4 regions of the Pseudoalteromonas sp. PB2-1 genome follow, and region 1 is predicted to be linked to each of the others. Evidence: predicted binding sites of a transcription regulator. Region 1 holds the regulator's gene; each other region holds the start of a gene.
The links. Region 1 encodes sigma-54, which starts transcription at its own class of promoters, with help from an activator protein. Its sites were predicted from a motif close to GTTGGCACGNNNNTNGNNT; they were not measured.
Positions count from the first base shown of each region.

Region 2: the regulator sigma-54 is predicted to act here: its motif matches at 3,304-3,322, upstream of L0Z67_RS07475 (EF-hand domain-containing protein).
Region 3: the regulator sigma-54 is predicted to act here: its motif matches at 2,968-2,986, upstream of flgJ (flagellar assembly peptidoglycan hydrolase FlgJ).
Region 4: the regulator sigma-54 is predicted to act here: its motif matches at 1,946-1,964, upstream of fliE (flagellar hook-basal body complex protein FliE).

Region 1 covers NZ_CP090667.1:3,173,286-3,178,376, reverse strand. The annotation lists gene mgtE (magnesium transporter) at 1-641, opposite strand, end outside; gene L0Z67_RS14815 (HPr family phosphocarrier protein) at 851-1,123, opposite strand; gene rapZ (RNase adapter RapZ) at 1,137-1,982, opposite strand; gene ptsN (PTS IIA-like nitrogen regulatory protein PtsN) at 1,983-2,435, opposite strand; gene hpf (ribosome hibernation promoting factor) at 2,439-2,726, opposite strand; gene L0Z67_RS14795 (RNA polymerase factor sigma-54) at 2,753-4,252, opposite strand; gene lptB (LPS export ABC transporter ATP-binding protein) at 4,361-5,086, opposite strand; gene lptA (lipopolysaccharide transport periplasmic protein LptA) at 5,083-5,091, opposite strand, start outside.
Region 2 covers NZ_CP090667.1:1,607,848-1,612,938, reverse strand. The annotation lists gene L0Z67_RS07495 (VolA/Pla-1 family phospholipase) at 1-107, opposite strand, end outside; gene L0Z67_RS07490 (YciK family oxidoreductase) at 335-1,078, shown strand; gene rluB (23S rRNA pseudouridine(2605) synthase RluB) at 1,152-2,024, opposite strand; gene scpB (SMC-Scp complex subunit ScpB) at 2,021-2,611, opposite strand; gene L0Z67_RS07475 (EF-hand domain-containing protein) at 2,740-3,264, opposite strand; gene L0Z67_RS07470 (exonuclease III) at 3,470-3,904, opposite strand; gene xthA (exodeoxyribonuclease III) at 4,152-4,961, shown strand; gene L0Z67_RS07460 (energy-coupling factor ABC transporter permease) at 4,958-5,091, shown strand, end outside.
Region 3 covers NZ_CP090667.1:2,610,428-2,615,518, forward strand. The annotation lists gene flgK (flagellar hook-associated protein FlgK) at 1-1,960, opposite strand, end outside; gene flgJ (flagellar assembly peptidoglycan hydrolase FlgJ) at 1,974-2,930, opposite strand; gene L0Z67_RS12255 (flagellar basal body P-ring protein FlgI) at 3,056-4,150, opposite strand; gene flgH (flagellar basal body L-ring protein FlgH) at 4,163-4,846, opposite strand; gene flgG (flagellar basal-body rod protein FlgG) at 4,862-5,091, opposite strand, start outside.
Region 4 covers NZ_CP090667.1:2,593,990-2,599,080, reverse strand. The annotation lists gene L0Z67_RS12195 (PAS domain-containing sensor histidine kinase) at 1-431, shown strand, start outside; gene L0Z67_RS12190 (sigma-54 dependent transcriptional regulator) at 428-1,834, shown strand; gene fliE (flagellar hook-basal body complex protein FliE) at 2,002-2,334, shown strand; gene fliF (flagellar basal-body MS-ring/collar protein FliF) at 2,355-4,070, shown strand; gene fliG (flagellar motor switch protein FliG) at 4,063-5,091, shown strand, end outside.

The DNA of each region.
Region 1 (5,091 bases):
ATAGACTCACATTCTTCATCCATTAAATCGCGAACAATTTTGTCTGATGGGCTGGTTAAAAGTGTTGTTAATGACAAGGCACCTAAAAAGCAATTATGTTTATCAACCACGTACAGATCATCTGTACCTTCAGGTAGCTCACCACGTAGACGTAAATAACGCAGTACAACGTCTAATGTGACATCGGGGCGAATAGTGACGGTATCACTATTCATTAGTGCGCCTGCAGAGCGCTCCTGATAAGAAAGTGCTTGGGTCGCTCTTTCTCTATCTTGCGTATCCATAGCCCCGACAACATCTTGATAAACAGTATCAGGTAAGCTACGAAGTACTTCACCTAAGTCATCATCGTCCATGTCCTCAGTTGCGGCGGCAATATGCTCAGGTTCCATCTGGGCAATAATGCCAAGGCGTACATCTTCTGAAAGCTCTTCAAGTACGTCACCACGTACATCTGGATCAACGAGTTGCCACAACATGCGGCGGATTTTATGAGGTGATGACTCAAGTAACAGTGCTGTATCGCAAGGTGCTGTTTTAGCTAGCATACCGCGCACTTGAACAAATTGACCACTATTAAGTGACTTGGTCACCTGTTTAAGTTGTTGTAGTGGGTAATCTTGTTCAAAGGCTTCTGGCATTGGCGTCCTTACAACTAAAAAGTGAGCTCTGGCTAAATAAATACAGCATAGTTGCACAATAATAAATTTGCTGAGTTATCGTTTAAAGCAACCATTATATTAAGAATATTTGTTATATAAGATGAACGAATGACTTAAAAGTAAGATATTTAAGAGGAATTTAAATACCTAAGTTAAGTTTAACGCAAATCTTTCGTGCTTAGCAAATGCTATTCTTGCTCATGAAAGCGTTGTGCTATTAATTCACCTATTGCATTAAGTGCAGCAGTTGCATCAGGGCCTTCGCATACAACGCGTACTTCTTTACCTTGGCTGCTTTCTAATAACATTAGAGCAAGTACACTGTCACCTTCAGCTTCTTTGTCATCTTGATATAACATAATTTTAGCATCAAATTGAAGTGCAAGTTGTGCAAGTACAGTTGCTGCCCGAGCGTGTAAGCCAAGTTTGTTTTGAATTAAAAACGTATTTTCAGCATACATGTTAAAGCCCTTATTATAAGTCTTGCTCACGATGGCGAATTTTTACATTCGCATGGCTTTTCGCGAAACTTTCACCAATCGTCTGTGCTAAGTAAACCGAGCGATGCTGTCCACCTGTGCAGCCAATTGCGATCGTTAAATAGCTGCGGTTATTACGTTCAAGGTGTGGTAACCACGTTTGCACAAAGGTTTGAATCTGCCAAGTAAATTTTTGCACTATGCTATGGCTTGCAAGGTAATCTTTAACTGGTTGGTCGAGACCCGTAAGTGGCTTAAGATCTGGCTCCCAGTGTGGGTTTGGTAAAAAGCGTGCATCAAATACATAGTCAGCTTCTTTCGGGATACCATGCTTAAAGCCAAATGACATAAAGGTAATAATAAGCTTTTTGTCTTTTTTACCGAGAATCTTCTCACGAATTGACTCTGCTAGCTGATGTACACTTAAATCCGTTGTGTCGATCATAAAGTCGGCGCGGGTAATTAGTACATCGAGCAGTATTTTTTCTTGCTTAATTGCTAAATCGAGTGGTAAAGAATCTAAAGAAAGCGGATGTAAACGTCTTGTCTCAGAGAAACGTCTAATGAGTGTTTGATCATCACTATCAAGGTAAAATAAGGTTGGATTGGCGAAACCTGGCAAGTATTCAAGAATATCATTAAATTCTTGTTGCTCTTTTGGCAGGTTACGTACGTCGATACTGACTGCTATTTTGTCGTAATTATCAGAGACGCTGCGCACTAGCGAAGGTAATAGGTTTACAGGAATATTATCAACGCAATAATAACCAAGATCCTCAAGGACTCGTAAAGCGACTGATTTACCTGAGCCAGAACGGCCACTGATAATAATTAATTCCATTTATGCCTCTGATGCAATAACTTGAAACAGTTCCTGATCGGTTTTAGCGCTGCGTAACTGTTTACAAAATTCTTTGTCTTTTAGTCTATCAGCAATTGTTGATAAGGTCTTTAAATGAAGTTGGCAGTCTCCATCAGGTACGATGAGTGCAACAAAAATATCAACAGGGCGGTTGTCAATTGCGTCAAAGTTAATTGGAGATTCGCTCACTATAATAAACGCATGCGGTTTATCAGCACCTGACATACGACCATGCGGAATAGCAATACCTCTACCAATTCCTGTGCTCCCCAATTTTTCTCGATTGAGTAAAGCATTAAGAATATCTTGCTGCGATAGATGAGGAAGCTGCTCATGAGCGAGTTCGCTGATAAATTCGAGAATTCTTTTTTTGCTATTAAAAAGGACCGCAGCTTTGCTGCAGTCCTGGCTAGTAAGTGAACTAAGTTTCATAATTTAGTGTCGAGCTAATTTCTCTTTGTGTTTAATTACTTGGCGATCAAGCTTATCAATTAGCGAGTCGATGGCCGCGTACATATCTTGATGCTCTGTAGAGGCAAACAGTTCGCCTCCGTTTACATGTAAAGTTGCTTCTGCTTTTTGACTTAATTTTTCTACGTCTAAAATGACATGAACATTATTAATATGATCAAAATGCCTTTCTAGTTTCGCAAACTTGGTGTTTACATAGTCTTTTAATGAATCTGTGATTTCTACATGACGACCAGTTAGGTTTAGTTGCATAAGCATTTTCCTTCTATGTAAAACGTCTAAATCAAGCTTTTACGCTGATTAGACGGCGGTATTGCTAGAGACTCTCGGTATTTTGCAATTGTACGTCTAGCTACTTTAATTCCTTGCTCAGCCAATATATCTGCAATCTTACTATCACTCAATGGCTTCGCTGAGTTTTCTGCGGCAATAAGCTTTTTGATTAAAGCGCGTATTGCCGTTGATGAACACTCGCCACCATTTTCTGTGCTGACGTGGCTTGAGAAGAAATATTTCAACTCAAAAATACCCCTTGGGGTATGCATATATTTTTGCGTTGTAACCCGTGAAATCGTCGATTCATGCATTTCGACCATTTCAGCGACATCATTTAGCACCATCGGTTTCATCGCCTCAGGGCCGTGTTCAAAGAAAGCCTGTTGTTGTTGAACAATACAGTTCGTTACTTTTAATAAAGTATCATTCCGGCTCTCTAAGCTTTTAATAAACCACTTAGCTTCTTGCAGATGAGAGCGAATAAACTGACTGTCGCTGCTTGATTTTACAGAGCGTGACATAGCCGCATATTGGCTATTCACTCTGATCTTTGGCATACAGTCAGGGTTAAGCTCAACGACCCAACGACCTTTTACTTTTTTTACTGATACGTCGGGTATGACGTATTCAGACTCTTCACGTACGATGCTATCCGCGGGCTTAGGGTTCAAGCTATGGATAAGCGTCATGACTTCTTTTAGCTCGTTTTCTTTAAGCTTAGTCTTTTTCATCAAAGTACGATAGTCGCGACTTGCTAATAATTCGATGTGCTCAGATAAAACCATTTTAGTTTCAGCCAAATAAGGTGTATCTGCATCGAATTGACGAAGTTGAATACATAGGCACTCTTGTAAACTGCGAGCACCAATGCCGACAGGATCAAATAGCTGTATTCTTTTTAGGACCGCTTCGACTTCATCAAGTTCTATTTCTTCTTCTTCATCATCGTTTTGATTAAAGCTTTCAACAATATCCTCACAACTGACGGTTAAAATACCTGAGTCATCAATAGCTTCGACTATAGCAACAGCAATTGCTTCATCAGTTGGACTAAATGGGGTCAACTGTAGTTGCCACATCAGATATTCGTGGAGAGTTTCGGTTGACGCACCTTGATAAATAGACTCATCTTCTGGCATTGGCCCTGAAGAGGTTGAAGGAGCTGCACTCATGTACTCATCCCACGTGACGTCCATTGCTAGGTCGTCACTAACGGTATCTTTATTGAGTGCATCACTGCTTTCTTGCTCGTACTCACTTGGTGCTTCTTCTGCCGTAGCAGTGACTTGTGAATCATCAGAGTCAGATTTTTGTTCGTTTTTACCGATTGCGTCTTCACTGTAATCCGCTTCTTCCACTTCAAGTAGAGGATTACTATCAAGCGCTTCTTGTATTTCTTGCTGGAGATCCAATGTACTAAGTTGCAATAAGCGAATGGCTTGTTGCAGTTGTGGAGTCATTGTAAGTTGCTGGCCCATGCGCAGCTGTAATGATTGCCTCATGTATCCCTAACAATCCTTTTAAATCATTTATTGATACTACTTTGAGTCAATATCAATATGTTGTCATTATTGTAAGTCTAGCAGATGCTCTAGTCGGTGGTGTATTGGTTACAACCTGAATTGCTCGCCTAGATAAACATCGCGTACGGTTTGGTCTGCTAATACGTGTTCAGGCGTGCCTGATGCAATTAGCTCCCCATGAGAAACAATGTAGGCTTTTTCACAAACATCAAGGGTTTCTCGAACATTATGGTCAGTTATTAGTACACCGATACCACGGTTTTTCAAATGCTCTATAATTTTCTTTATATCTAACACTGAAATTGGATCAACACCAGCAAAAGGCTCATCTAGCAGAATAAATTTTGGATCTGCGGCTAATGCTCGCGCGATTTCAACACGGCGACGCTCGCCTCCTGATAGCGCCATACCTTGGCTATCTCGAATGTGCTGAATACTAAATTCATCAAGCAGGTTATTGAGTGTTTCTTCTCGTTGCTGTTTTTTAAGATCTTTACGTGTTTCAAGAATCGCCATCAGGTTTTGGTAGACCGTCAACTTTCTAAAAATGGATGATTCTTGGGGTAAATAGCCAATACCTAATCGAGCGCGATTGTGCATGGGTAATAAAGTGATGTCGTTGTCATCAATACTAATTTTACCTTTGTCGCTTGGCACTAGCCCTACAATCATGTAGAAGGTGGTGGTTTTACCTGCACCATTAGGGCCTAGTAGGCCAACAATACTGCCAGCTTCGACTTCTAGTCCCACATTTTTGACAACTTGGCGGCCTTTATAGCTCTTTGCTAACAGCTCTGCTTTTAATGTACTCATGGCTG
Region 2 (5,091 bases), 1.6 Mb from region 1:
GTTGGCACAATGGGGGGATTGTCATTTTTTACATCTTCTAATGTTTCTCCTCCACCGCAACCTGTAATGGCTGTTGCAACGGCCAGTGAAAGTAGCATTTTTTTCATAATATCGCTCCGCGAAAATCTTATTGTTATTGTGTGTTCATATTTAAAAGTAGCTAAAAAGATACCTTTAGTTAAGTTAATTTAATGTAATTAGGTTATTAATAAGACATTAGACCAGTTAAAGTTAACGTAAAGTTTTAATTTTCGCCACCTTAATTTGCAATAAATTCGATAACTTGGCTTTTTGCTATGGTAAAATATGGAAAAATTTAACCGATGGTACTTTTATGCACAATTACAAAGCCGCAGAAAACGCGCTAAAAGACAAAGTTATTTTAATTACTGGTGCTGGTGATGGCATTGGTCGCGTAGCAGCCTTAACCTATGCAAAACATGGTGCTACGATCATTTTGCTTGGTAAAACAACCAGCAAACTAGAAGCTGTTTACGATGAAATCGTTAATGCAGGCGGCCCTCAGCCAGCGATTGTTCCAATGGATCTTAAAGGTGCTACAAAACAAAACTATCGTGACCTTGCTGCAACAATCGAACAGCAATTCGGCAAACTTGATGGCTTAGTAAACAATGCAGGTATTCTAGGTTCGCTTGGTCCGCTTGAGCACTTCTGCGTGTCAACATTTGAAAACATCATGAAGGTTAATGTTACCGCACAGGCACTTATCACTAAGTACATGTTCCCTATTTTAAGAAAATCACCTAGCGCATCGGTTATTTTTACCTCTTCAGGTGTAGGTCGCCAAGGTCGCGAATTTTGGGGTGCATATGCTATTTCAAAGTTTGCAGTAGAAGGCATGATGCAAACATGGGCTTGTGAAGTAGAAAAAACAAATATCCGCATTAACTGCATTAACCCAGGCGCGACGCGTACGTCTATGCGTGCATCAGCCTATCCAGGAGAAGATAAAGATAAGTTAGCAACCCCTGAGGATCTTATGCCTACTTACCTTTATCTAATGAGTGATGACTCAAAAGATATCAATGGTCAATCTTTAGATGCGCAACAAAAATAACTTTTGTGCTGTTGACGAATGATTAACCAATAAAAAACCTTACTCTCGAGTAAGGTTTTTTATTTTCTAGTATCTAACGACGCTTAGGCTGCTTAACGCGTTGATTATGCTTTTTAACAGCTTTACGAATTTGGTTTATCTTGGCCCGTTTTTCTTTACGCTTTTCAGGTATAACTGATAATTTTGTTTGCGTTTCACGACCCAATTGAACAGTTTTACGCAAATAGTTAACTGTATCCAAATCAAGCTCTGCCCACCCACCTTGAGGCAAGCGTTTATCTAGCTCTAACTTACCGTAACGAATACGAATAAGACGAGATACTTCCACATCTTGTGATTGCCATAAACGACGAACTTCGCGGTTGCGTCCCTCGGTTAAGGTAACATTAAACCAACGATTTATTCCTTCACCACCTAATGGTTTAATATTTAAAAATTTCGCAGGTCCATCATCCAGTTCAACCCCTTTGGTTAAGTTACGTAAGGTCTCATTCGTTACTTCACCAAATACCCGTGCAGAATATTCGCGCTCTACTTCATAGCTGGGATGCATAAGGCGATTAGCAAGCTCACCATCATTGGTAAACAACATTAATCCAGCGGTATTAATATCCAGTCGACCTACAGCAATCCAACGCTCACCATCTACTTTAGGGAGACGATCGAACACAGTACGGCGACCTTCAGGATCTTTGCGAGTACATAACTCGCCTTCTGGCTTGTTATACATAAGCACACGACAAATCCGGTCAGCTTTATCTTCAACTTTTACTACATGTCCATCAACACGAATTACATCAGTTGCTTCAACACGATCGCCCAAACGAGCCACTTTGCCATTGACACTTACTCGATTTGCATCAATGTATTTTTCCATCTCACGACGTGAGCCCACACCAGCACGGGCCAATACTTTTTGTAACTTTTCAGTTTCTACATTACTCATTCAGATAGTTCTCTCACAGAAGGATCGCTCAAAAGCTGGTTAATTTTACTTTCCTGTAATTCAGGTAAGGGTGGTAATTCATCTAAACCAGCTAATGAAAAATAGTCTAAGAAAGCGGATGTTGTAGCATACAAAGCCGGACGTCCTGGTACCTCTTTGTGGCCTACAACCCTTATCCACTCTCTTTCTAATAAGGTTTTAATAATCCCTGAGCCGACAGTAACCCCTCGTACTTGTTCGATTTCACCACGCGTAATGGGTTGCCTGTAGGCAATCAAAGATAATGTTTCTAATAGTGCTCTTGAGTATTTAGGTGCGCGCTCTTGCCAAAGATTTGCAAGCCATGGTGCTAAGCTTGCGCAGGCCTGAAATCGATAACCGCTGCCAACTTCAACCAATTTTATGCCGCGTGTTTGATAATGGGTTTGAATGTTTTCAATTGCATTATTAATGCGTGCCATAGAAACGCTTAAATCAGCCAATACTGTCTCTTTTAAATGACGTTTAGATAAAGGTTTACCTGCTACAAAAATCGCGGCTTCTATGATTTCGACTAACTGTTCATCATTAATACGTTTTGCGGCCATGGGTTACTATAGGTCATTTAAATCACTAACGCTCTATTATGACAGAAGTCTTGCTAGGTTGGAAAAATTATTACAAAAAAAGCCAGTGTAATACACTGGCTCCAAACAATGTTTATATTTGAGCTAAATTACGAGCTTTTTTTAACCATGTCTAATGCGTCATCTTCAGCAACATCACTACCATGTTCAGTGATGTAGCTAATAAACTCATTACGGCTTACGCGCTTGTCCTTATTAGTATCCATATACCCAAAATGGTTGGCAATATCGTCATCATCAGCCTCTTCAACCGAGATATAACCATTTTTATCGTTATCTAAGGATTTAAAATCATTTTCGATAGGATCAAATTGAGCTATTTCAGCTTTAAACGCCGACTCAGAGACTTCGCTATCTTCCGCAACTTTACCCGTATTAAGCTGCATGTAAGCATTAAACTCACTTCGGCTGATTTGTTCATCCATATTAGTATCGATATTTGAAAAATGTGCCCAAATTGCATCATCATCTGCTTCTGTTTTAGAGATGTAACCATCGTTATCATTATCTAAACTGCCAAAATCGCTGTCTATTTTTGCTAAAGAGTTGCTTGCAGAGCATGCTGAAAGACTAAGAGCCGCTAAAATTGTTGATGCTAGAGTTAACTTGTTCATAAGACATTTCCTTGTAGTCGATTAGATTCGCTTGGACTAATACAAGTTGAATGCCAAAACACCTTACAGCCTAAAATCAAGCACTTAGAAAGCAGTTAAGTTGTGGTTAAGACTATGATTTAGCAAGCTTTTCATACTTACTGTAATTTTTTCATAAAAAAAGCGCTCCAAAGAGCGCTTTTTACAAATAAGTTTAACATACCGATTAAATAGCCGCGTTTTGGTAACGCTTAACGAACTCTGTTACTGCTTCACCGTTACATTTTAAGGTATTTAAGTTACCAATTTTTTCACGTACAGGTGTCAAACCTTGCTTAAGTGCTGTGATGCAAAGTTGCGTTTCTTTTTGCTCATTTTTAGCAAAAACTTCAACTGATACTTTCGAAGTCGCTTTTTGTGACTCTGCTTTTTTAGCAATGTCACGAATGTCGACACCATTACACTCAATACTTTTAGAAAAACGCGACATCGCAATACCATGCTTTGTCGCTTCTTTACGTGCAGCGGTAAACCCTTCGTTTGCACTCAGACTACATAACTTAGATTCAATACGATTATCAGCTGAGAAATATTGTGGATTGCTTGCCAATGAGCCAAATGAGATACATGCAAGTGAAAGCATCACTAATTGTTTTTTCATGGTTTACCTTTTAAGTGTACATAATTTGAACGGTTAATCTGCGCGCATTATATAAACAAAAAAGAACAAATCAATTAAATATATTATTTAATATTTTAATTAATATCGAGTTAACAATGCGTTTAACTAAACCCTCAATTGATCAACATTTAAACAGTGCATTTTTCTTTCTTTGCTCATGAATAGCGCCACATTTGATGGTAGAATTACGTTACTTCCTTTAAAGAAAAATAAACTAAGGTGCATGATGAAGGTTATCTCGTTCAACATAAATGGACTTCGCGCTCGCTTACATCAACTACAAGCGGTGATAGATAAACATCAACCAGATATCATTGGCTTACAAGAAATCAAAGTTCATGATGAAGCTTTCCCACTCGAAGACGTGCAAAAAATGGGTTATCACGTTTATTTTCACGGTCAAAAAGCCCATTACGGCGTGGCAATGTTATGTAAACAAGAACCTAAATCGGTAATGAAAGGCTTTGCAACTGATACAGACGAGTCGCAACGTCGTATGATCAGCGTGACTGTAACCCAACAGAATGGCCGTGACTTAACTGTTATGAATGGTTACTTTCCACAGGGCGATAATATTGCTCACGAAATTAAATTCCCTTACAAACGTCAGTTCTATAAAGATTTAATGACCCACTTAGAAGTCAATCACACGCCTGAGGAAGATGTTATTGTGATGGGCGACATTAATATTTCACCTACTGATCTCGACATTGGTATTGGTGAACCAAACCGCAAACGCTGGTTAAAGACTGGTAAGTGCTCTTTTCAACCAGAAGAGCGTGAATGGTTAAGTACATTATTAAACTGGGGCTTTAAAGATACCTTCCGTGAACTTTACCCTGAAAAAGTTGAACAATACTCGTGGTTTGATTACCGCTCAAAAGGTTTTGATGACAACCGAGGCCTACGTATCGATGTAATTTTAGCAACTCCAGCCCTTGCTGAGCGTTGTGTTGAGTCTGGTATCGATTACGAATTACGTGGTATCGAAAAACCTTCTGATCATGCGCCAATATGGTCAACATTTAACGCATGATAGACACTATGCAATGGCAGCTCCCTTTATGGAGCTGTGTGGCTTTAATACTTTGGCTAAGTTTTGATAAACAAAGCGCATCGCAATTATTGGCAACGCCAATAAGACAAGTTGGTGTGCTCGCCTGTGC
Region 3 (5,091 bases), 560 kb from region 1:
GGGCAGTCGCAAGCACTTGTGCAGACGCCGCATAAGATTGTTGAAAACGAAGCAAGTTAGCAGCTTCTTCATCTAGGTTTACACCCGACAAAGACTCATACCATGCTTCAGATTGCTCAGCCAACGCTGTAAAAGCCGCGCCATTCGTTTGAGCTTGCCCTGTAACAACACCAATATCAGACACTAAACCAGTATAGGCTTGATTAACGGTCTGATGATTATTATCTGCTGAGCCGTCAACATTTCGTCTCACGATATTTGAATTCTGAATATCAGCAAGCAATAAACCATTACGGTTATCGTCAATTCCGCCTTCATTTGCTTCCACAGTAAATGTATCACCTAAAGCAGGTGTACCTTCTATATCGAAATCAAAACCGTAATTTACAAAATTACCGCCTGCAGCTGAAAGTACATTTTTTAATGGCGGTGTTCCGTTGAATGTTTCAGTATTAACCCCATCAGACACTGTATATTCATCTGGCTCTGCAGTTTTAGAAATTGTAATACTGCCATTAGGTAAACTGACTGGAGAACCAAAATAGCCTGCATCGGTTACTGTTCCGGCAGAAATACTGGCATCACTGGTGTTGTTGATATCATTAGCAGTACGAATAGGCGATGCAAGCGCTAAGTCTTCGGGTCTGTTTGTAGCCAGCTCTAAATTGCCAGAAGCGTGAGAGTTTAATTTAACCATAAACTTATCACCGACATTCGCCGTGCCAGAAACATTGAGCTCTAAACCAAATGACTCACCACCGGCAGGTGTAATAGTTGAAGAGTCAATAACCCCACCCACAACATCTGCGGTTGTTACTGCACCAATTGGCTCACCTTTATTATCAACCGCTTGGATTTCCACTGTCGTAGGGCTGGTATAACTAATCACAAAATCACTGGCTGGTAGTGAACTACCAAACCCAGCTTCAACAGTTGCCGTCATTGATGCGTTACCCGTATTTGCCTGATACGCAAGGCCATTGGTTGAAGGGATAGCAAAAATATCTCCGCCCATTTCACCATTTGCAGTCATACCTAGGTGATTCTGTTGGTTGAATGCATCAGCAAGCGCCAACCCCATTTGACCAAGCTGGTTGTGTGCCGGCACGAGGATGTCATCACGAAATGATAAAAGACCACCAATTTTGCCTTTTAATTTACCCGTATCTACCTCAAGCTGCACAGCTTTGCCACCATTGACATCTAACTTAAGTTCTTGAAAACTCGGATCAGGATCGCCTGTTAAAGAAAATAAATTAAATGTACCATTTTCCATAACTAAGGCTTCGCCTGTGCCTAAATAAACTTGCTTTTCACCGTTACTTCCATCCAACGTTTCAATATCAATTAATTCAGATAAATCACGAATCGCTTTATCACGTTCATTATAAAGGCTACTTGAAAGTGACTCACGGTCAGTGCCATCAACAGCAACAATTTGTGAATTCAGTTCACTTATACTTTGAATTAAATTATTCGCTTCTTCGGAAAAGATTTCTAACTGCTCATTCACAACCGCTTTTTGCTCTGAAACAATCCCCGATAGTCTATCCATTTGATCAATTAGATTCTGTGCATCTGTCATCACTAAAGAACGCGCAACATTTGACGATGGCTGATTTAGGCTTTCTTGAATATTATTAAAAAACGAATTAACACTGGTTGATACACTATTTGACTCTTCTGAAAATAAGCTATCCATGCGGCTTGCTTCAGTTACAAATTGGTCAAAAAATGCTTTACTTGACGTGTCACGATTGAGCTGTTTTTGCGCAAACTCATTGAGTAAACGATAAGTTTCACCACGACCAACTTGATTGTCGATCATGGTAGTAAATTCTGTTCGCTCACGTACATAGCCTTCTGTATTAACATTGGCTATATTTTTACTGGTGGTTTGCAGCAACTGTGAGTTTGCTCTTATACCAGCATTTGCAATGTCATAAATATTAAATGACATGAGGGCTTACTCCTTAACGTACCAATGAAGCAGCAACACTTTGAAGCTCAACACGCTTTAGCACCTGCTTTATTTTATCGGCATAATTTGGGTCTGTTGCATAACCTGCTTTTTGTAAAGAATCTAAAAATGCTGCAGGCTCTGCGGTGTTTTCAAGTGCTTCTTGATAACGAGGATTCTCATTGAGGAAATCCACAAAATCATGAACACTTTCTTTAATTGATTGATAAGAACGAAAACTGGCTTGTTTCTTAACAGGCACACCTTGCTCAAACTCCAAAGTAAGTTTGCTTGCTTTGTCACCTTGCCAGCTTTTATCAGATTTAATATTGAATAAGTTGTTACTACTGGTGCCGTCTGCTTTACTAATAATGTGTTTTCCCCAACCTGTCTCAAGGGCTGCTTGCGCAACCATGACAGCAGGATTTAAACCAATTTTCTCAGCTGCATTTTTAGCATGTTCCCACACCGTGCTGATAAATGATTCAGCATCATCAAAGCGATTTTCAGTTTGTTCATTGGCTGACGTAGTCTCGACAGCTTTAGTCGTCGTATCTGGCTGTTCAACACTACTTGCACGTCTATCACTGTTAAACTCAGTTGTTGTTCTAAGCACAGAGCCTGGCATAAATTTTTTGCCATCAGGCGATAACTGCTGAACAATAAGATCTGCTAAACCCAATGAGCCATTTGAAGACAGCTCGACTGATAGCTGCTGATCATGCATCTCTTCAAAAAACTTTACGCCACTGGTGTTAAAAGGACTGTCTTTATCTTCGAACGCTTCATTCGCTTTACGCATGCTCTTCAAGAGCATTTGTGTGAAGATAGATTCAAATTGTGCCGCCGCCTTTTTTAGCGCTTCTTTTGACGCATCGCTAGAGGCATCATTTTTTAGGGCACTTTGACGTAATGAGTCTAAGTTACCTAAATCAAAAAAGTTTTGCTTGTCGAGATGATTAGTATCCATCAGCTTTTTGACACAATAATTATTAATACCCAATCAAATGCAAAAAATGAGCCAACAAATAAGAGAAAAGAATGTAGAATAATAACGCAGAGACTAAAAACGCGCTTTCGCGCGTTTTTAGTTAATTAAATAATCACAAGTTGCCCGTTTATGGCCCCTGCTTGCTTAAGAGCTTCAAGAATGGCCATTAAGTCACCTGGGGCTGCCCCTACTTCGTTAATAGCACGCACCAGATCATCAAGACTAATTCCTGGATTAAATACAAATGCACGAGAATCATCTTGGTTAACATCGATAATACTTTGATTAGTCACAACTGTTTCACCCTCGCTAAATGCGTTTGGCTGCGAAACATTTTGCTGCTCAGCAATGGTAACGGTTAATCCACCATGCGTTATCGCCGCCGGTTGCAACTTAACATTCTTACCAATCACTATTGTGCCTGTACGTGAATTAACAATAATTTTTGCTGCAGTGTCAGCAGGCTTGAACTCCAAATTTTCAAGCGTTGATAAATAAGCAACACGCTGCGATGCATCACGAGGTGCAAGCACTCTCACTGACGCCGCATCAATTGCTTGCGCGCTATTTGGACCAACTAAGTCATTAATTGTTTGCTCTAATCTTTTTGCTGTTGTGAAATCTGGGCGATTCAAATTAAAGGTAATGTAGTCACCTTGCATAAACGGGCTTTTAACTGCTCTCTCAACCGTTGCGCCATTTGGAATACGCCCAACAGTGGGTGTATTGATAATAACACGGCTACCGTCAGCACCTTCTGCCCCTAACCCACCGACGACAAGGCTACCTTGGGCAATCGCATAGGTGTTGCCATCCACCCCTTTTAAGAAGGTTTGCAGTAATGTACCGCCACGTAAACTTCCTGCACTACCAATTGAAGAAACAGTGATGTCAATTGTTTGGCCAGGCTTTCTAAATGCAGGCAGTTCTGCATGCACAGCAACAGCGGCAACATTTTTAATTTTTGGCTTTAAACTCGCCGGCAAAGTTATGCCAAAACCATTGAGCATGGCTTTAAAGCTTTGTTCAGTAAAACGGCTTTGCTCACCAGTACCTGGCAAACCAACAACCAGACCATAGCCAACTAATTGGTTAGAGCGAACACCTTCAACCATAGAGACATCTTTAACCCGCTCAGCCTGCACACTAAACTGCAAACTAAGTAAGCAAAGTGCGATGATGTATTTAACCCCATTCATGATGTGTTACCTCTAAAAAGGAAAAAGTGAACTGCTGAAGAATCGTGAAAGCCACCCAGCACTTTGCGACTCTTGCATTTGCCCTTTTCCTGAATATTGAATTCGTGCATTCGCAATGCGATTTGATGTGACTGTATTATCGGCAGTGACATCTTCAGGGCGAACTAAGCCTTCTAAACGAATAAATTCTTCGCCTGTATTTAAGGTTAACCACTTTTCACCGCGGATCACTAAATTGCCATTAGGCAAAACGCGCATTACATTGACGGATATATCACCAAATAAGCTATTAGACTGGTTTGACTTTGAATCGCCTTTAAACGATGAACCTGAGCCAATGCCAAACTGGATGCTATCTCCGCCTATATTAACTGGGTTTCCACCTAAGCCGATAACCGGATCTAAGCTGGCATCCGTTTCTTTATCTGTTTCAGTTTTTGCCGCTTTCGATGCTTGCGTAGACTCTTGCAACTTAACAGTAATAATATCGCCTGTTCTGAGTGCTTTTTTATCTGAATACAGATCATTTGACAGATAACTATCAAACAATGAACCTGTTGGTACCATTTGTTCAGCAGAAGGCTCTGGATACATAGGTGCATAGTAAGGGTCATCCTGAACCACATGGTGGTTCTGTGTTGACATACAACCACCTAACATAAATGCTGCCGATGTGACTAAGATAATATTACGCATGCGACCCCCTACCCATTAAAGCTGCTGATTAATATAGCTAAGCATTTCATCAACCGCTGAAATCACTTTTGAATTCATTTCATAAATTCGTTGCGTTTCAATCAGATTAACAAGCTCTTCGGTTACATTAACGTTCGACGTTTCAAGTGATCCTTGAACCACAGTGCCTAAGCCATCAATACCTGGATTACCTTGCACAGGCGCACCACTTACAGCGGTTTCTGTATACAGGTTTTGCCCCATCG
Region 4 (5,091 bases), 580 kb from region 1:
GTGCCGATGCAATGGTTGCCCAAAATCACAGCGAGCTTGTCGTTAGTTTACCTGAGCCAGATATCGAAATTGTCGGTAATAAAACCGCACTGGCAAGTGCCGTTCAAAACCTTATTCATAATAGTATTCAAATAATTGGCAGTCAGGCACGTGTTGAGCTGAGTGCTGAGCGAGATGACAAAGATGAAAATTGCGTGCGCATAAGTGTCAGCGACAATGGCCCAGGTATTGATACTCGTTTAGCAGATAAATTATTTGAACCGTTTTTTACCACTAAAAGCCAAGGTACAGGGCTTGGACTGGCTGTAGTCAGCTCAGTCGCCAATGCCCATCAAGGGCGGGTTGAAGTATATAACAACGCACATGGTGGTGCCTGTTTTAGTTTGATCTTGCCTATTAGTGCAGAACCTATGTTAGCGGAGGCAAAATGAGTACTCATCCTATTTTAGTCGTTGAAGATGACGCAGGCCTACGAGAAGCGCTGATTGATACACTAGAAATGTCAGGTATTGATTGTATTGCTGCCGATAGTGCCGAGCAGGCGATGGTCTTGTTAAAACAAAATACCTATGCATTGGTAGTCAGTGATGTGCAAATGGGCACTATGAGTGGTCTCGACTTATTGCGCAGCATTAAATTGAATTACCCAGAGTTGCCCGTTTTGATGATGACAGCGTATGCCACCATTGATGATGCGGTTGAAGCAATGCGCCTTGGTGCTATTGACTATATGGCCAAGCCGTTTGCGCCAGAAGTGCTCCTTAATATGGTCAGTCGTTATTTACCAGAGAAAGAAAAAGAGACCGAAGGCCCGATTGTCGCAGATCCATCAAGCATAAAGCTACTTGAGCTGGCCAGTAAAGTGGCTCGCTCTGACGCCAGTGTTATGGTGCTTGGCCCAAGTGGGTCAGGTAAAGAAGTCTTAGCGCGTTATATTCACGATAAATCAAGCCGTGCTGACGCGCCTTTTGTTGCAATTAACTGCGCAGCCATCCCCGAAAACATGCTTGAGGCAACATTATTTGGTTACGAAAAAGGTGCTTTTACAGGCGCTATTCAAGCTTGCCCAGGTAAATTTGAACAGGCGCAAGGCGGCACTATTTTACTTGATGAAATCACTGAGATGGACTTAGGGCTGCAAGCAAAATTACTGCGTGTATTACAAGAGCGTGAAGTGGAGCGACTGGGTAGCCGTAAAACGATTGAACTTGATGTTCGTGTTTTGGCAACCAGCAACCGTGATCTAAAAGACGCTGTTAGTAACAATTTATTCAGAGAAGACTTATACTATCGTTTAAATGTATTCCCACTGATGTGGCGGCCACTTGCTGAGCGTCCAGGTGACATTATTATTCTGGCTGAGCATTTGATTGAACGACACTGCTTGAAAAGCAAAGAGCCAATTGCACTGATTACAGAAGGCGCAAAGCAGAAGTTACTAGCGCATGCGTGGCCTGGTAACGTACGTGAGCTTGATAATGTCATTCAACGGGCACTCATTTTATGTGATGGCAACAGTATTCATGAGAATGATATTTTCATCGAAGAGTTGTTATCACCAAGTTCAGAGCCAACCCAATCGGCTCCATCACATAATGCCCCGATTTACCAAGAGCAGCCTGTAGAGCCTCAGCTTGCGAGTATTCCTCAAGTGAACGAGCAAGGTAATTATAAAGACGAACTCAAAGATAAAGAGCATCGTATTATCTTAGAGACGCTAGCTAAATGCCAAGGCAAACGCAAAGAGGTTGCTGAGACTTTAGGAATTAGTCCTCGTACACTTAGGTATAAGTTGGCGCAAATGCGTGACCTTGGGATCGCATTACCAGCCTAATCCATATTTTTTCTTACACAAACAAGCTCACATTATCGTGAGCTTGTTTGCTGTCAAAACTCTGACAACAACAAATTAAATAATAACCAATTGTTTTTATTGGTTTTTATTTGTGGCACGCTTTGTGCATTTTACTTATTAAGTGAACTGCATCGTCAGAGAGTATTATGAAAATTCAAAACAGCGCATTATTTCAAGAAATGCAATCTATGGCTCTAGAAGCGGGCCGTAGCCAGTCAGTTAATAACTTACCAACACAAGCTCAGCCGACTTCATCAGCACAGTTTGGTGATTTACTTAGTAATGCGCTTGATAACGTTAATGGCCTACAACAAGACGCTAAGCAAAAAGTCACCGCATTAGAGATGGGAGATCGCAGTGTTTCTTTGGCAGAAGTGATGATAGCTTCGCAAAAGTCTTCAGTGGCTTTTGAGGCGACGGTACAAGTAAGAAACAAACTTGTTGAAGCATATAAAGACATTATGAACATGCCTGTTTAACTAGGTAGTGGAGAATTATTGTGGCGCAATCTAATCAATCAACTGATCTAGCCTTAGCAGGTGGTGGAGTCGATTCACCTGATACTGAGGAACAACAAGAGCAAAAGTCTGGATACTTAAGTGCCCTGAACGGTGTGGATGTACTTCGTCAGGTTACGTTAGTTATTGCATTGGCTATCTGTTTGGCAATCGCTATTTTTATCATTATTTGGGCTCGTCAGCCTGATATGCGACCGCTTGGTAAAATGCCAACGGAAGAGCTTATTCAAACTCTCGACTTTTTAGATGCTCAAAAGATTGATTATGAATTAGATGGTAATGTCATTTCGGTTGAAGAAGGCGAATACCAAAATATTAAGCTATTGATGGCTCGTGAAGGCCTTGAGCAAGCGCCAAGCTCAGGTACTGATATCATCATGCAAGATATGGGATTTGGTGTAAGCCAACGCCTTGAACGAGAACGTTTAAAACATGGCCGTGAGCAGCAGCTTGCGCGCACCATTGAAGAGCTAAAAAATGTAACTCGCGCCAAAGTACTTTTAGCTATTCCAAAAGAAAACGTATTTGCTCGTCGTGAAAAACAGCCTTCTGCTACGGTGGTGCTAACGCTTAAGCGTGGCCGCACACTTGATGGTGAAGAAGTTGACTCAGTGGTTGATATTATTGCGTCAGCTGTACAAGGGCTGTCACCTGAGCGCGTTACAGTTACCGATCAAAATGGCCGTTTACTTAACTCAGGCTCACAAAATTCACTGGCAGCTCGCTCACGTAAAGAGTATGAAATTGAGCGCAAACGTGAAGAAGAATATCTTAATAAAATCGATAGTATCCTTATCCCTGTCGTGGGGTTAGGCAACTACACAGCGCAAGTAGATTTGAATATGGACTTTAGTGCCGTTGAAGAAACTCAAAAGCGCTTTAACCCAGATTTACCTGCCGTGCGCAGTGAAACAACGTTTGAAGAAAATAACATTGGTGGTTTAGCGGTTGGTATTCCTGGTGCCTTAACAAACCAGCCGCCTGTTAACTCTGATATCCCTGAGGTAGCGGGTCAAGGTGCTGCTGGCACAGCAACTAACCCAAGTCGCTCTCACAAAGAAGCAACCCGTAATTATGAGTTAGATACAACGATTTCACATAAACGTCAGCAAACAGGGGTTATCCGTCGTATTAGTGTATCTGTTGCCGTTGACTACGTGCCTCAAGTCGGTGAAAACGGTGAAACAACAATGGTACCGCGCTCGGTTGAGGCATTGTCAAATATCCGTCGCTTATTACAAGGTGGTGTTGGCTTTGATATGCAGCGTGGTGATGCGCTAGAAGTTGTAACCGTGCCTTTTGTTCGCCAAGACACAGGAGAAGCAATCGAAATACCACTGTGGGAACAAGAGTGGTTCATGAAAATGCTACGTTTAGCGCTGGGCGCCTTGGTAATCATTGTACTAATAATTGCTGTTGTTAAACCGATGCTGAAACGCTTAATTTACCCAGATGATACACTGGAAGAATATGATGAAGATGCGCTAAGCTCAGGTATAGATATTGGTGATAGTACGCTAGATATGCTAAATAAAGACTTTGACTCGGCTGCTGTAGGATTCTCAAGTGATGGTACACTACAGCTACCAGATTTACATGGCGATGAAGATTTACTTAAAGCAGTGCGAGCACTGGTAGCAAATGAGCCTGAATTGTCTTCACAAGTAGTGAAAGCGTGGTTAACAGAAGATGACTGATCAAGAAAAACAACTACCTGCGGCGTTTGATGTCGACAAATTAGACGGCGTAGATAAAGCCGCGATACTTTTGCTGAGTTTATCAGAAGAGGATGCAGCACAAATCCTAAAACACTTAGAGCCAAAACAGGTTCAAAAAGTCGGGATGGCAATGGCTGCGCTGGATGATTTATCGCAAGCAAAAATTAGCGCTGTACATAACTTGTTTATTGAACAAATTCAAAGCTTTAGTACTATTGGTTTCCAATCTGAAGACTTTATTAAGAAAGCACTAACCGCAGCCCTAGGTGAAGATAAAGCAGCAAGCTTAATCGATCAGATTGTAATGGGCTCAGGTGCGAAAGGCCTCGATTCGTTAAAATGGATGGACTCTAAACAGGTTGCTAATATTATTCGTAATGAGCACCCGCAGATCCAGACCATTGTGTTATCTTATTTAGAGCCAGAGCAGTCTGCGGAGATCTTGTCGCAGTTCCCAGAAAAAGTGCGCCTCGATTTAACCATGCGTATTGCTAACCTTGAAGAAGTTCAACCTGCTGCACTCCAAGAATTAAACGAAATCATGGAGAAACAGTTTGCTGGTCAAGCAGGTGCACAAGCAGCTAAAATGGGTGGCTTGAAAGCCGCGGCAGATATCATGAACTACCTAGATACGAATGTTGAAGGTCAGTTGATGGATTCAATCCGTGAGCATGACGAAGAAATGTCGCAACAAATCCAAGACTTAATGTTTGTCTTCGAAAACTTAATGGATGTAGAAGATAGAGGCATTCAAGCGATTCTTCGTGAAGTGCAACAAGATGTACTGATGAAAGCAATCAAAGGTACCGACGAAGCACTGAAAGAAAAGATCCTAAGCAATATGTCAAAACGTGCCGCAGAACTGCTTGCTGATGACTTAGAAGCAATGGGGCCTGTGCGTATTAGTGAAGTAGAAACGGCACAAAAAGAAATTCTGTCAACAGCACGTCGCTTAGCAGATTCAGGTGAAATTATGCTTGGTGGCGGTGGTGGAGAGGAG